DNA from 4 places in the Shewanella sp. 4t3-1-2LB genome. Region 2 is predicted to be linked to each of the others. Evidence: predicted binding sites of a transcription regulator. Region 2 holds the regulator's gene; each other region holds the start of a gene.
What was found. Region 2 encodes FliA, which starts transcription of late flagellar genes. Its sites were predicted from a motif close to CTAAAGNTNNNNNNNNNNNNGCCGATA; they were not measured.
Positions count from the first base shown of each region.

Region 1: J3L11_RS12140 (flagellin) is a predicted target of FliA. The motif match lies at 856-882, and genes of this name have one in related genera.
Region 3: J3L11_RS13355 (VC2046/SO_2500 family protein) is a predicted target of FliA. The motif match lies at 1,071-1,097, and genes of this name have one in related genera.
Region 4: J3L11_RS09505 (DUF5610 domain-containing protein) is a predicted target of FliA. The motif match lies at 901-927, and genes of this name have one in related genera.

Region 1 is NZ_JAFNJD010000030.1:44,338-46,540, reverse strand. Features, by position in the region: gene J3L11_RS12140 (flagellin) at 1-776, opposite strand, end outside; gene J3L11_RS19550 (flagellin) at 1,013-2,203, opposite strand, start outside.
Region 2 is NZ_JAFNJD010000046.1:20,042-22,244, reverse strand. Features, by position in the region: gene J3L11_RS15400 (MinD/ParA family protein) at 1-674, shown strand, start outside; gene J3L11_RS15395 (RNA polymerase sigma factor FliA) at 667-1,386, shown strand; gene cheY (chemotaxis response regulator CheY) at 1,432-1,815, shown strand; gene J3L11_RS15385 (protein phosphatase CheZ) at 1,829-2,203, shown strand, end outside.
Region 3 is NZ_JAFNJD010000036.1:15,613-17,815, forward strand. Features, by position in the region: gene queE (7-carboxy-7-deazaguanine synthase QueE) at 1-602, shown strand, start outside; tRNA gene J3L11_RS13340 (tRNA-Tyr) at 684-768, opposite strand; tRNA gene J3L11_RS13345 (tRNA-Tyr) at 799-883, opposite strand; tRNA gene J3L11_RS13350 (tRNA-Tyr) at 921-1,005, opposite strand; gene J3L11_RS13355 (VC2046/SO_2500 family protein) at 1,132-1,617, shown strand; gene J3L11_RS13360 (DUF406 family protein) at 1,688-1,978, shown strand; gene J3L11_RS13365 (EAL domain-containing protein) at 2,110-2,203, shown strand, end outside.
Region 4 is NZ_JAFNJD010000021.1:58,829-61,031, forward strand. Features, by position in the region: gene J3L11_RS09500 (hypothetical protein) at 124-396, shown strand; gene J3L11_RS09505 (DUF5610 domain-containing protein) at 963-1,541, shown strand; gene J3L11_RS09510 (ferredoxin--NADP reductase) at 1,661-2,203, shown strand, end outside.

The DNA.
Region 1 (2,203 bases), on a different contig from region 2:
GCACCACCGACGGTAAATCCAACGTCTGAGGCGCCATCAAAGTTTAACGCCAACTCAGCTGTATTACTCGCTCTTGCCGTAACACCTGCACCGCTTTTATTAATAGCTGCAGCGATGGTGGAAGCATCATCAGTTGCCGAAGTAGCTATATTAGTTACAACACCAGTTGCAGGGTCAGTTATCGTAAAACCCGCATTTGTATAAGCAGCCGTGCCATCATCAACCACGCCAGCAACAGTTCCTACCGATGCGGCAACTTTTTCACCACCAATGCTTTGTGCATTCACGTTACCTAACGTCACTGAAATGGTTTCATTGGCATTGGAACCAACTTGGAAAGATTTAGTACCAAACGAACCATCCAGTAATTTTTGTCCGCCAAAGGCAGTAGTATCAGAAATACGGGTCAATTCATCTTGTAAGGAAGTAATCTCTTTCTGCATTGCGGCACGGTCATCGGCAGAGTTAGAGCCATTAGCGGACTGCAATGACAAGTCACGCATACGCTGTAGAATGTCAGTCGAAGTCTGCATGGCACCTTCTGCGGTTTGCGCAATAGAGATGCCGTCGTTAGCGTTACGTTGTGCCACATCCAACCCGTTGATCTGACTGGTCAGACGGTCAGAGATCTGCAACCCGGCAGCATCATCTTTAGCGCTGTTAATGCGCAAACCAGAGGACAAACGCGCCATTGAAGTCTGCAATGCACTGTTGGCGTTGTTCAGGTTCTTTTGTGAGCTCAGAGAGGTCACGTTGGTATTTACGGTAATGGCCATAGTATTGGTTCCTCATATTACCTGGTTGACTGCTGCCTGAGCCGTTCAGCCAGGCGGAGCTTATTGGATACACTCACTGTAACGGCGAGAGGAAAACAAACTTTAGGCAATTTTTCTAAAAATTTTTGGTAATAAAAAAACTGATATAAAACAAAGATAAATGAACTATATCTTGACCAAAAAAAAGAATGCCGACAATTTGTCGGCATTCAAGAAAACTAGATCAAAATGCAGCGTTAGCCCTGTAGCAACTGTAAAGCCACTTGCGGCAACTGGTTCGCCTGAGCCAACATCGCAGATGAGGTCTGGGTTAAAATCTGCTGTTTGGTCATGGTGGCTGTCTCTTTGGCAAAATCTACATCCTGAATACGACTTCTCGCGTCCGAAACGTTAGTAGAAATATTGCTTAAGTTATTGATAGTGAAGCTCATGCGATTTTGCACAGCGCCAAGGGCTGAACGTTGACTATCAATACTGGCAATTGCACCATCAATGATATCCAGTGCTGATTGAGCACCATCAGCAGTCCCAATATCGATAGTGCTGACCGCATGTAAGGTTGAAGTTGCAGCAGCGCCTGCTTCGCCTCCTGAAAAACTAAATGCTTTTGAGGAGCTAAGTTCTACGACACCATTTACAGTACCTGCAGAAGTAGCATCATAGCCAGCCCCTACAGCTGTGCCATCAATGACTGATTTCAACGTTGCAGTAGGCGCTGTACCACCAGTAAAAGATACTGCGCCGAAAGCTAAATCTTTACCATCTTTTTGAGTTATCTGTAAGCTACCATTCACAATTTCAGCAGAAACACCGGTATCTGCAGAATCTTTATTTATTTGACTAACAACATCGGCGTAACTAGTCGCCCCTGAAACCGTAGCACCACCGACGGTAAATCCAACGTCTGAGGCGCCATCAAAGTTTAACGCCAACTCAGCTGTATTACTCGCTCTTGCCGTAACACCTGCACCGCTTTTATTAATAGCTGCAGCGATGGTGGAAGCATCATCAGTTGCCGAAGTAGCTATATTAGTTACAACACCAGTTGCAGGGTCAGTTATCGTAAAACCCGCATTTGTATAAGCAGCCGTGCCATCATCAACCACGCCAGCAACAGTTCCTACCGATGCGGCAACTTTTTCACCACCAATGCTTTGTGCATTCACGTTACCTAACGTCACTGAAATGGTTTCATTGGCATTGGAACCCACCTGGAATGTCTGAGTGCCATAAGTACCATCCAACAGTTTCTGCCCCCCAAACGAGGTAGTGTCAGAAATACGGGTCAATTCGGCTTGCAGTGCTGAGAGTTCTTTCTGCATTGCGGCACGGTCATCGGCAGAGTTAGAGCCGTTAGCTGACTGCAATGACAAGTCACGCATACGCTGCAGAATGTCAGTCGAAGTCTGCATGGCGCCTTCCGCCGT
Region 2 (2,203 bases):
TGCGGGCCGAACGCAACTTGTCACATGTATTGTCTGGAGAAGCTGAACTGGATGACATCATCGTCCGTGGACCCAAAGGTATTGGGATTATTCCCGCTACCTCCGGTACTCAGTCAATGGTTGAATTGAGCCCCGCGCAGCATGCCGGACTGATCCGAGCCTTCAGTGAAATGAAAACGCAGTTTGATGTGCTAATCGTTGACACTGCTGCCGGTATTTCTGACATGGTGCTGAGTTTTTCTCGGGCCTCACAGGATGTGTTGGTGGTGGTCTGTGACGAGCCAACATCCATCACTGATGCCTATGCGCTGATCAAGATTCTGAGTCGGGAACACGGCGTCTTTCGCTTTAAAATTGTAGCCAACATGGTGCGCAGTTTGCGGGAAGGCATGGAGTTATTTGCTAAACTGAGCAAAGTGACCGATCGTTTCCTCGATGTTGCGCTAGAATTGGTTGCCACCATACCTTTTGATGAAAATCTGCGTAAGTCGGTGCGTAAGCAGAAACTCATCGTAGAAGCCTTTCCTAAATCGCCAGCGAGCATTGCTTACCAAGGGCTGGCAAACAAAGTGATTAGCTGGCCTGTACCGCAACAGCCCGGTGGTCATCTGGAGTTCTTTGTCGAGCGGTTGGTGCAAAAGCCTGAATATCAGGAGGAAGGTGCCAGTGAATAAAATGGCCGCGTATACCGGGTTTAACGATAAAAGCTTGATCGTTGACCAGTATGCGTCGCTGGTGAAACGAATCGCCCACCATTTACTGGCGCGTTTACCTGCATCGGTACAGCTGGATGATCTGCTACAAGCCGGGATGATGGGCCTGCTGGAAGCCGCCTCCAAATTTGATGGCAGCAAAGGTGCCAAATTTGAAACGTTTGCCGGTATTCGTATTCGCGGAGCGATGATCGATGAGATCCGCCGTGGCGACTGGTTGCCCCGTTCCGTTCATCGTAATCAACGTAGAATTGCTCAAGTGATTGATGAACTGGAACAGGAGTTGGGCCGGGATGCTAGAGATGTTGAGATCGCTCAACGGTTGGAAATGTCACTTGATGAATATCATCACATACTAAGTGACGTATCTGCTGGTAAAATAATAGGAATCGAGGATCTTGGCGGAGCTCCAGATGCGCTTTTTGCCGATGAAATGGCAGCGAACGATACTTATGACACGCTGGTAAACGATCAGTTTCGAGAAGCATTGGCAGACGCGATTAAGCTTTTGCCGGAAAGAGATGCGCTGGTTCTGTCGCTTTATTATGATGAAGCGCTCAATTTAAAAGAAATCGGTGCCATTCTAGATGTTAGTGAGTCTAGAGTTAGTCAGATCCACAGTCAGGCAATGCTCAGGCTTAAAGCAAAACTCAGGCATTGGACACAGAACTAAACGGTTTTTTGAGCGGTTTTAAAATTCAGCTCTGCGGAGGAAACTTTGGATAAAAACATGAAGATTCTCATTGTTGATGATTTTTCAACGATGCGAAGGATTATCAAAAACCTGTTACGGGATCTTGGGTTTAATAACACCCAAGAAGCCGATGACGGGTCTACTGCGCTGCCAATGCTGCAGAAAGGTGATTTTGATTTTGTGGTCACCGACTGGAACATGCCGGGTATGCAGGGCATTGATCTACTAAGAGCAATTCGCGCGGATGAAAATCTTAAGAATATTCCGGTGTTGATGGTTACCGCGGAAGCTAAGCGTGAGCAGATTATCGCTGCCGCCCAGGCCGGAGTGAATGGTTATGTTGTTAAACCTTTCACCGCCGCAACCCTTAAAGAGAAGTTGGACAAAATCTTTGAACGACTTGGTTGAGCTTGGGGGCGCTATGAAGGCAGAAAACACCGGACTCATTACGCTCGAACAGGCTCAGCGCCTAGTGGAACTGCTATCAGCTGGCGAACAACAACAAGCTGATGAACTGGTCCGTGAGTTATCGCAACCTATCCAGCAAGAACTGTTTGCTGAAGTCGGTAAACTGACGCGGCAACTCCACAATGCATTGAACGAGTTTCAGCTGGATAATCGATTAGTGGAACTGGCGAATAACGATATCCCAGATGCGAAAGAACGTCTGAGTTTTGTTATCGACATGACAGAACAGGCGGCCAATAAAACCATGGATGCCGTGGAAGAGTGTTTGCCACTGTCCGATGCGCTCAGCGTTAGCCTTGCTAATATTAAACCCACGTGGGACAGACTG
Region 3 (2,203 bases), on a different contig from region 2:
CCATTTTTGTCCGCTTGCAAGGGTGTCCGGTGGGCTGCCCTTGGTGCGATACTCGCCAAACTTGGGAACAGTTCCCCGAGAATGAAGTTACACCAGAGCAAGTATTACAGACGGACGGCAGTGTAGGGCGTTGGGCTTGGTATAATAGTGCAGCATTACTCGCAGCTTTTACTGCTAAAGCTTTTTCAGCCAAACATGTGGTATTAACCGGTGGCGAGCCTTGCTTGTTTGACCTCACAGAACTCACCCAAGCATTAAATCGCGCTGGTTATAGCACCCAGCTAGAAACCAGTGGCACCTTCGAGGTGAAGTGCAGTGACTCGACTTGGGTGACCGTATCACCAAAAATTGGCATGAAAGGTGGGCTGGCCGTCAAATCACAGGCACTAAAACGCGCTAATGAGATCAAACATCCGGTGGCAACCTCGACCCATATCGAGCAATTGGATGCCTTGCTTGCGGGCGTGGATTTGACGGGCAAAGTAGTATGCCTGCAGCCTATCAGTCAGAAATCCCATGCAACCGCTTTAGCGATTAAAGTCTGTATTGCTCGCAATTGGCGGCTTTCAGTACAAACCCATAAATATCTGCAAATAGATTAGCCTATTGGCATTACTGCAATGGCGATAATGTCGAGTTCTGCTTGAAAGTTGTTGGTAATGTTGCCAACTGGCAAGGATAAATGGTGGAGGGGGAAGGATTCGAACCTTCGAAGGCAGAGCCGTCAGATTTACAGTCTGATCCCTTTGGCCACTCGGGAACCCCTCCCCGAAAAATGAGCTACTTTTGTGATGAAAATGGTGGAGGGGGAAGGATTCGAACCTTCGAAGGCGGAGCCGTCAGATTTACAGTCTGATCCCTTTGGCCACTCGGGAACCCCTCCTCAACCTCACACAAAAGTGCTGATTGGCAGCGCAACATGGTGGAGGGGGAAGGATTCGAACCTTCGAAGGCGGAGCCGTCAGATTTACAGTCTGATCCCTTTGGCCACTCGGGAACCCCTCCTCAAATTGCGGCGGCAATAGTAGACAGAAAGCGTTTTTATGTAAAGCCCGATTTTGCAAAAACCACTAAAGTTAGTGGCAGTTCGGTCGATTAAATAACAACAGGTTGTTTAATCGATGTTTTTTTATGCAATCAAAGCCGATACTGCTTAACGAACTACAACTGGGGACCCGCCTCAACCATGCGGTTGAAGAAAATGCGCGCGGGGACTTTGGGCTATTGCTGTCGATGTTGTCGCAGGATGCTCGCGATTGGCCGCAGTTTCATCTGCAAGATACCTTGGCAACTGACGAACGTCTGCGGCAGCAGTTTGAATTACCAACGCCACAACCATTGTTGGGGAATTTGAGTCAGCAGGCTGTAACGGATAATGCCCATTATTTTTTAAATGATGGCCCAGAAACATTTCGCTTAGCTGAAGTGTTACGCCCAGAACCGTTGGTGAGCCGTGGGAAATGGTCATTAGATAGCACAGAAGTGCTGGAAAACTGCAGTTTGCTGGCGCAGCGGCGTTTTAATGGCGAAACACTGCCCTTGCTGCCCGAAGCTCCCCAGTTGCCGGAATTAATTCTACAACAGCGTTTAGCGGTTGAGCGGCAACAAGCTGCGTGAAATGAACCACAGAAATCCTCCTCATAACAGCCTATAATCGCTAAGTTATAGTGCATTCAGGAGATGCCTTATGAAAAGTATTAAAGAAGCACAAAGCGATCTGGTCAATGATACCTGCTCTGAATGTGGCAGTTTTGTGGACATTGGTGCCGTAGTTGAAGAAAGTGATGTACTGTTACAACTACCTTTTAGTGGGAACGCGGCTAAAGCCGATGCTGAGGCGCTGGCTGATAAGGCCAAAGCGCGATTTAATGATGTTATTGTGCGTTTAACAGAGCAAGATAATGTTTGGCTGTTGCAACTTGAGTTTGGCTGTAGTGCAGAGAAGATGATTTTTCAATTGCAAAATAGTTTGCCATAAGTGGCCGCCCGGGAAGTGTAAGTAAATATATATCGGTATTGCTGTGGTATTCTTAAATGTGTAATCTCAATGCGTGATAATTATAAAACAACAATTTAAGAATTTAAGTCTTGAAATCTGGCTGGATAAGAATGGGCGTTAATCGTGGGCAGTATTGGCGATTATTGGAGTCGCTGACAAATTCGACAGCAAAGCAACAGGGCGATTTTGCAGGTACTGCCGATT
Region 4 (2,203 bases), on a different contig from region 2:
ATTTGTTCCATCCCTAATTCATAGATTTTTTGTGCGAAATAACGTGCGGTAATTCAGTACTGATTCAGCAAGACGATTGCATACTGACGCTGCAGTTCACTTAATCTATCAGGAGGTGATGCTATGGAGAACATTGCACTGCTGGTAAACCTTGAAGGCACCAAAAAACGAGTAACCACAGATTGGCGCAGTTTGGCTGCAACATTGCAACAGCGCGGCGTTGGTGAATGTGCATTACAACAGCTACATACAGAATTGCGGGCCGGGTTAATTGTATCCACCCGAGGTTTGACACTGTGTATGAAAGCTCAGCCCAAACCACGCTATGAATTGGACTGGGGGGCTATTAACCAATCTAAACTGGTGTCTGAACAGTCACAAATGGCCCATTTTTGAAGATAACAGGGAATGTTTATCTGACTATTTATTGGAGGCAGACCGACGTGTCTGCCATCCGTCACAAAGGATGCTGACACAGCCATCTTGCTCAGAGATTGGTTTGAGTCCAGTGATTTTACCGCCACGGTAACACAGCAATTCACCTTCGATCTCAATCAACCGACTACAACTCTGGCAGCTTAAAGAAGCATTCTTGCTACAGTCGGCAGGAATAGGAATCCGACTGACATAAGTGGTCTTCACTTTAAACTCTCCCATTGTGAACCCGTCAGTATGTGGTTTTTGAGCATACTAACATTTTTTGTGAGCTGGCGCACAATCTAACTTAGGTAATAATTTCTGTTTATGCAATGGCTAATTTAGCGATTGCTGCATTTACTTTACTTGAATAGCAAAAATTTGCCACCACACATCCTGTTGAATGGCTTTCATTTCAGCGGAGCTTAAGTGGTCAGCATGATAGGGCGTTGTCGTATAACGCTTAAATAGAGATAAGGAAAATTAAAGTTGTGCAAAAAATGTCCGATAATTAGTTTTGAGTAACTAGTTAAGAGGAAAGGAAGATGGAGATCCAGAATCACGGTTCCCAGGTATCTCAAGTTGCCAAAGATAAGGACGCGACCGTTGATGGAAGTCATGGTAAAGCGGTGTCAGAGGTTGTCAATAATACCAGTGTACGCCATGTGAGTCGGCAATTAATGAATCAAGCAATTCTGTCTGCCCAAGAGCAAGTGACTATTAGCAGTGGTGATAAGCCAATGCAGCTTTTGTACCGGACGGCTATAGATGCAATTAATCAGAAATTGAAAGCATCCATGGGTGAAACTGCTTTTCAGCAGCAACAACAACAGCAAGTTGATTACTCTCCAGAGGCGACTGCCGGACGGATCGTCGATTTTGCTACCAAGTTCTATACCACCTATCAACAACAGAACGCAGATAAAAGTCCCGAAGATCAGCTTAATGGATTTATGGATATCATAGGTGGTGCCATTGATAAGGGGTTTTCCGAAGCCCGAAATATTTTGGATAAGTTGAAAGTCCTTGATGGTGATATTGCTGATGGGGTGGATGCGACTTACAGTCATGTGCAAAAAGGCTTACAGGCGTTCCGTGACAGTTTTACTACTAGTGAACAGTAGCTCATACAGCAGCTAGTGTGTCGTTGCAATTTATCAAACCCCTTTATTATAAGGGGTTTTTGTTATGTACTCGGTAGCGTATGCTTTAATCCACCAGACACTTTCTATGAGGAGAGCATATGTGGCAAGTTGGTAAGGTGATTGATCGAACTGACTGGAATGAGCGGCTCTTCAGCTTGAAAATTGCGGTAGATATTGGCCCTTATTTGGCTGGCCAGTTTATCAAGTTGGCAATGTCGCTACAGGATAAAAGAGTGGCTAGGGCATACTCTATTATCAATCCTCCAGGTAGCGATTACATTGAGGTGTTAGCGGTAACTGTTCCTGATGGTCAGCTGTCTCCAGCATTGCATCTACTGCAGCCAGGAGATGTTATTGATGTTAGTGTTCCCGCCACGGGATTTCTGACGTTGAATGAATTACCTCAAGGCGAGATACAGGGGCGGCATTTGTGGTTGCTGGCAACAGGAACAGCTGTCGGGCCATTTCTTGCAATACTGGACACCGCCGAGCCCTGGCAGCGCTTTGAAAAGATAGTTTTGGTTTATGGTGCCAGAAGGGCCGATGAACTTGCATATTTTGCCAAGTTGCAGGCATTGGCAATGCAACGGCCACAGTTCCGCTTTTTACCTGCAATTACCCGGGAAGAACACCCAGGAATG